Regions from separate parts of the Nonomuraea sp. NPDC052265 genome, predicted to be linked through region 2. Evidence: riboswitches for the same ligand, from Rfam matches in the RefSeq annotation. Region 2 holds a riboswitch; the other holds the start of a gene.
The links. Region 2 has a riboswitch for S-adenosylmethionine ahead of thrC (threonine synthase). Riboswitches for the same ligand answer to the same signal wherever they lie in the genome.
Positions count from the first base shown of each region.

Region 1: linked by a shared signal. The riboswitch ahead of ACIHAD_RS36175 (aminotransferase class V-fold PLP-dependent enzyme) and the one ahead of thrC (threonine synthase) in region 2 are both predicted to bind S-adenosylmethionine.

Region 1 is NZ_JBIUBJ010000017.1:34,573-37,972, forward strand. Features, by position in the region: gene ACIHAD_RS36170 (DoxX family membrane protein) at 39-752, shown strand; gene ACIHAD_RS36175 (aminotransferase class V-fold PLP-dependent enzyme) at 755-2,044, opposite strand; SAM riboswitch class IV at 2,092-2,207, opposite strand; gene ACIHAD_RS36180 (cytochrome P450) at 2,283-3,400, shown strand, end outside.
Region 2 is NZ_JBIUBJ010000042.1:504-3,903, forward strand. Features, by position in the region: gene ACIHAD_RS47460 (cold-shock protein) at 1-168, opposite strand, end outside; gene ACIHAD_RS47465 (MoaD/ThiS family protein) at 413-688, opposite strand; gene thrC (threonine synthase) at 714-1,946, opposite strand; SAM riboswitch class I at 1,960-2,100, opposite strand; gene ACIHAD_RS47475 (RNA polymerase sigma factor) at 2,181-2,735, opposite strand; gene ACIHAD_RS47480 (trehalose-6-phosphate synthase) at 2,767-3,400, shown strand, end outside.

The sequences.
Region 1 (3,400 bases), on a different contig from region 2:
CATGGGGATCAATACCGGGAACGGGGGGAGAAAACACTGTGAGAAGAGTTCTGTTTGATGTGGCGGCCCTGATCTCCCGGGTGGTACTCGGCGTGATCTTCGTGGCGCACGGCTGGCAGAAGTGGCAGGGCGGGCTCGGCGCCGCGGCGGGGCAGTTCCGCGAGATGGGCGTGCCCATGCCCGAGTTGTCCGCTGGATTCGCCGCCATTGTGGAGCTGGTCGGCGGCGCCCTGTTGATCCTCGGCCTGCTGGTACGGCCGGTGGCGTTGCTGCTGCTCATCGACATGATCGGCGCGATCGTCTTCGTCCACGCGGGACATGGGGTGTTGTCGCAGAACGGGGGATGGGAGCTGCCGGCCGCGCTCGGCGCGCTCTCGTTGCTGCTGGCCGCGCTGGGCGGCGGCCGCATCGGCCTTGACGGCATCTTCCACTCGATGTTCCTCCGCCGCAGGGAGCGCCGGATCGCCGAGGACGACCTCGCCGCGCACCGGCCGGCCCGGCGTGCCGAGCCGACGACGGTCGTCACCGAGGGGCCCGAGACGCAGGTCAGGCCCGAAGGCGGTCCGACGGCGCAGGTCAGGCCCGAAGGCGGTCCGACGACGCCGGTGCGGCCCGAGGGCGAGGTCGAGCAGCCCAACGTGCCGAGGCAGCCCAACGCGCCACGCCCCGGGCACCTCAACGACGAGGACATGAGGGACATCGACGCCCTGGTGTCCGACGAGCCGACCCAGCAGAAGCCGCCCAACCGCTGAGCTCAGCGGCTGACCAGGTCGCGCAGGGCCTCGATCAGGCGGTCGACGTGCTCCTGCGTGCTGCCGATGCCGATGGAGGCCCGCACCGCCGAGGCGGTCCCGTCCTCGCAGCCGCCGTCCGAGCTGCCCAGCAGGTGCCGGACGAACGGGTGCGCGCAGAACTTCCCGTCACGCACGCCGATGCCGTACTCGCCGGACAGCGCCTCGGCCACCTCCCGGGCCGAGTAGCCGTCCACGACGAACGACACGATCCCCACCCGCGGGTGGTCCTCGCCCCACAGCGACAGCTCGCGCACCCCCCCGATCGAGGCCAGACCGGTACGCAGCCGGGTGATCAGGCGCTCCTCCTCGCGCACCAGCTCCGTCCACCCTGTGGCGGTGAGCGCGTCGCAGGCGGCGGCCAGGGCGATGGCGCCGAGCACGTTCGGGGTGCCGGCCTCGTGGCGGGGCTCGGGGTCGTCGTGCCACTCGGTGGTCTCGCCCACCGAGCGCACCGCGCCGCCGCCCTTCAGGTACGGCTCGCCCTCGGCCAGCCAGTCACGACGTCCGACCAGCACGCCGGCGCCGAAGGGCGCGTACAGCTTGTGGCCGGAGAACGCCACGTAGTCCAGGTCGAGCGCGGTCAGGTTGAGCCTGCGGTGCGGGACGAGCTGGGCGGCGTCCACCAGGATCCGGGCGCCGTGCCGGTGGGCGATGTGGGCCAGGGAGGCGACGGGCCACAGCTCGCCGGTGACGTTGGAGGCGGCGGTGACCACGAGCAGCTTGGGGCCCTCGATCTGGGCCAGCGCCTCGTCGGCGGCGCGGACGGCCTCGCCGGGGAAGGCGGGCGGCGCCAGGCGTACGGACCGCGCCCAGGGCAGCAGCGAGGCGTGGTGCTCGGAGTCGAAGACGACGACGGTCGCGTCCTCGGGCAGGCAGCGGGCCAGCAGGTTGGTGGCGTCGGTGGTGTTGCGGGTGAAGATGACGGCGTCGTCGGGACGGGCGCCGACGAAGGCCCTGACCGTGTGGCGGGCCTGCTCGTACCGGGCGGTGGTGAGCTGGGAGGCGTAGCCCGCGCCGCGGTGGACGCTGGAGTAGGCCGGGAGCGCGGCGGCGACGGCGGCGCTGACCGGCTCAAGACAGGGGGCGCTGGCCGCGTAGTCGAGGTTGGCGTAGCCGACCAGCCGGCCGCCCTTGACCGGCACCTCCAGGTCGGCGCCGAGCACGGCGGGGATCTGCCGTCCGGTGGCGGGGGCGGCGGGGGCCTCGGCGGCCTGGGCGGGACCGGAGTTGAAGATCGTCAGAGTGGACATGGCACAGCTCCTCACGGGGTCGGTCGGACCCCTGGAAGCAGCCACGGAGCCCGCGCTTGCCCGCCACACCTCGTGACGGACCAGGTCTTCACCCGGGGCACCCCGCCGCGGACGCGAGGGTTGCCGGCCAGCTAGCCGGGGCTTGTCGCTGGCACTCATGACCTACGACGGCACTATAACCGACACCCGGGCCTGATTCGCAAGCCCGGCAGGTCAGCCCGTCTCATAAGATGAAATAGTGCGCTTTGATCCCTGGAATCCGGATTTCGTCGTCGACCCCTATCCGGCGTACGACGAGCTGAGGCGCGAGGCGCCCGTACGCTACTTCGAGCCGTCCGACCAGTGGCTGATCTCCCGGCACGCGGACGTGAACGCGCTGCTCAGAGACCGCCGGCTTGGCCGCGACTACACCCACGTCGCCACGCACGAGGAGTTCGGCCGGCAGCCCGCGCCGGAGTTCCAGGAAGCCTTCTGGCGGGTCAGCAGGAACGGCATGCTGGAGGTCGAGCCGCCGGATCACACGAGGCTGCGCCGGCTGGTCTCCAAGGCGTTCACGCCGCGCATGGTCGAGTCGCTGCGCCCGCGGGTCCGGGCCATCGCCGAGGGCCTGATCGACGCGTACGTCGAGAAGGGCGGCGGCGACCTGATCGCCGAGGTCGCCGAGCCCCTGCCGGTCACGGTCATCGCCGAGATGCTCGGCGTCCCCGATCAGGACCGCCACCTGCTGCGCCCGTGGTCGGCCGACATGTGCGGCATGTACGAGCTCAACCCCAGCCCGGAGACCCAGCACCAGGCGGTGCGCGCGGCCGAGGAGTTCGAGGCCTACCTGAAGGACCTGGCCCGCGAGCGGGTGGCCAACCCCGGCGAGGACCTGGTCAGCGCCCTGGCCGCGATCCCCGAGCTGACCCTCGACGAGCTGGCCGGCACCTGCGTCCTGCTGCTCAACGCGGGCCACGAGGCCACGGTCAACGTCACCGGCAACGGCTGGCGGGCCCTGCTGAAGAACCCCGGCGAGCTGGCCCGGCTGCGCGCCGACCGTTCGCTGCTGCCGACCGCCATCGAGGAGCTGCTGCGCTACGACACCCCGCTCCAGCTCTTCGAGCGCTGGGTGCTGGAGGACATCGAGGTCCACGGCGTGCGGATCCCGCGCGGCTCGGAGGTAGCCTGCCTGTTCGGCTCGGCCAACAGGGACCCCGAGGTGTTCGAGGACCCGGACCGGCTCGACCTGGGCCGCCCGGACAACCCGCACATCTCCTTCGGCGCGGGCATCCACTTCTGCCTGGGCGCGCCGCTGGCCAGGATCGAGCTGACGGAGTCGTTCACCGCGCTGCTGGACCGGGTCGGGACGATCGAGCT
Region 2 (3,400 bases):
CTTCTGGCCCTGCGTGATCTCGAACTCGACGCGCTGTCCCTGTTCGAGAGAGCGATACCCATCCATCATGATCGCTGAGTAATGGACGAATACATCCTTACCACCGTCTACCGCGATGAAGCCGTAGCCCTTGTCCGCGTTGAACCACTTGACGGTGCCCTGCGCCACTTCCGACTCCTCTTACTGGGCCTCGCAGATCTCGCCCATTCCTCCGCGAGACCTGTAATCGCATGACTTTTGGGAAAATCAGCCAGACGATCGCCCTCGACCATACCTGTGGCACGGGGTTTGGCAACAGAGTCAACCGACAAACCGCTAATTTCCTCGAAGGCTGAGTCGTTCGAGGTTGAATTGGGTTCCAAAACAAGAAGGCGCCCACAAGGGGCGCCTTCAAGAGTCGGAGGTCCGGCGGTCAGCCGCCCGCGACGGCAGGGATGATGGAGATCTGAGTGCCTTCAGGGGCGGGAGTGTCCAACCCCTCGGCGAAACGGACATCCTCTTCACCAACGTATACGTTGACAAAACGACGAATCTTGCCCGATTCATCCAGAATTCTCGCGCCGATCCCCGGGTAGTCGGAGTCGAGCTTGGCGAGAACGTCACGAAGAGTCGCCCCTTCGCCACTCACCTCGGCGTTACCCCCGGTGTAAGTGCGCAGAATGGTGGGAATCCGCACAGAAACGCTCATGGTTTTTGTTGCCTTTCCTGGATTGTCAGACAGTCGCGCGGAACGCGTCGAGCGAGGGCCGGATCACGGCGGTGGGCCGCGCGTCGTCGCTGATCGCGTCGAGCGTCTTGAGGCCGTCGCCGGTGTTGAGGACCACGGTCTCGGCCTCGGGGTCGAGCCTGCCCGTCTCGACGAGCTTCTTCAGCACGCCCACCGTGACGCCGCCCGCGGTCTCGGCGAAGATGCCCTCGGTGGAGGCCAGGAGCCTGATCGCGGCGACGATCTCCGGGTCGGTGACGTCCTCGACGCCCCCGCCGGTACGCCGGGCGATGTCCAGCACGTACGGCCCGTCGGCGGGGTTGCCGATGGCCAGCGACTTGGCGATCGTGTCCGGCTTGACCGGCTGGACCACGTCGTGCCCCGCCTTGTACGCCGTCGAGACCGGCGAGCACCCGGCCGCCTGCGCCCCGAACACCTTGTACGGCGTGTCCTCGACCAGCCCGAGCGCGATCAGCTCCTTGAACCCCTTGTCGATCTTCGTGAGCTGGGAGCCCGAGGCGATGGGGATGACGATCTGCTCCGGCAACCGCCAGCCGAGCTGCTCGGCGATCTCGTACGCGAGCGTCTTGGACCCCTCGGCGTAGTACGGCCGCAGGTTGACGTTGACGAACCCCCACCTCTCGCCCAGCGGGTCACCGATCAGCTCGGAACAGAACCGGTTGACCTCGTCGTAGGTGCCGTCGATCCCGATCAGCCGGCCGCCGAACACGCGGGCCATGGCGATCTTGGCCGCTTCGAGGTCGGCCGGGATGAACACGCACGCGTCGAGGCCGGCCCGCGCGGCGGCGGCGGTGACCGCGCCGGCGAGGTTGCCCGTGGAGGAGCAGGAGAGCGTGTGGAAACCGAAGTTCCTGGCCGCCTCGACGGCGATGGCGACCACGCGGTCCTTGAAGGAGTGGGTGGGGTTGCCCGAGTCGTCCTTCACGAACAGGGACCGGATGCCGAGCGCCTTGCCGAGGTTGCCGGCCTTGACCAGCTTCGTCCAGCCCGGGTTCATGTTGGGCTTGCTCGCCACGTCGGCGGGGACCGGGAGCAGGGAGCGGTAGCGCCAGATGTTGGCGGGGCCGGACTCGATGTCCGCGCGGGTCACCTGGCCGAAGGAGTAGGCCGCTTCGAGCGGCCCGAAACACTCCAGACAGGCGAAGCTGGGGCCCAGGGGGTAGCGCGTGCCGCACTCGCGGCAGGACAGAGCGACGGCAGGACCAAAGTCGAGCGACATGAAGCGAGGCCTTCCCTCATCTTCGCCCGCGGCCACCTTGACCGCGAACCGGAATTGGCACCTTGTCCCGGTCGGCCTCGCCAGGTCGCGAGCACAAGCCGGGAGGGTTGCCGGGGCTTCGCAGGGCCGGTCCCTCCACCCCTCTGGATGAGCAATATTCAGTTGTTCGAAAAGGACTCTACCTTCTCAAGTGGTGGAAACAACCACCTGTCTCACGATGCGAGAGGGCACGTCTCACCGATAGTCCTCCCCGAGGACCCCCTGCACGTACTTGCGGGCCTGGTGGATGCGGGACTTGGCCGTGCCGAGCGGGATGTTGAGCTGCTCGGCCACCTCGTTGTAGTCGAGCTGGACGATGTCGCGCAGCACCAGCGCCTGGGCCAGGTCGGGCTTGTCGGCCTCCAGCGCCTCCATCGCGTCGAGCAGGTCGAGCCGCGAGCCGGCGATCACGCTGACCCGCCGCGCGTCCGGCTTCTGCATCGGCAGCTCCTCCGACGTCTGCTCGGCGGCCCTGCGCTTCAGCGACCGGTACGTGGTGCGCGCGCAGTTGGCGGTCACGATGTGCAGCCAGGTGCTGAACCTGGCCCGCCCCTCGAACCGCCCGATGTTGCGCGCCACGGCCAGCAGCGTGTCCTGCGAGGCTTCTTCCGCGTCCTGGTGATAGGGCAGGATCCGGGCGCAGTGGCGCATCACGTCAGGCTCGATCCTGGCCAGGAGCTCGCCGAGCGCGCGATGGTCTCCGGCCGCGGCCGAGCGGGCGAGTTCCTCGGTTAGCTCATCTAGCGCCATAGCTGGGATCCTATGGGCGAAGGGAGCCCAAATGAACAGCGTTCTCGTGGCGTCCAACCGCGGGCCGGTCTCCTTCACCGTCGACGACGACGGTGAGCTGACCATGAAACGCGGTGGTGGGGGCCTGGTCTCGGGCCTGTCGGGGGTGGCCAAGGAGCACGGCGTGCTGTGGGTGTGCGCCGCGCTGTCCGACGGCGACCGCAGCGCCGTACGCCTGGCTCCGGGGGGCCGGCTCGACCGGACGGGCTACGACACGGGCGCGTTGCGGATGCTGGACATCCCCGCGGCCACCTTCCACCGCGCCTACAACGCCGTGGCCAACTCGACCCTGTGGTTCGTCAACCACCTGCTGTACGACATCCCCAACTCCCCCAGCTTCGGCACCAAGTTCCGGCGCGAGTGGGAGTCCTACCGCGACTACAACGGCGCGTTCGCGCTGGCGCTGGCCGAGGAGGCCGGGCACGGCGCGCGCGTGATGGTCCAGGACTACCATCTGACGCTCACCCCGGCGATGCTCCGCGCCGAGCGCCCCGACCTGCGCATCGCCCATTTCAGCCACACGCCGTGGGCGCCCCCGGAGTACTTCTCCCTGCTGCCCGACGCGGTGACCAGAGAGGTCCTGGACGGCATCCTGGGGGCCGACCACGCGGGCTTCCTCACCGCGC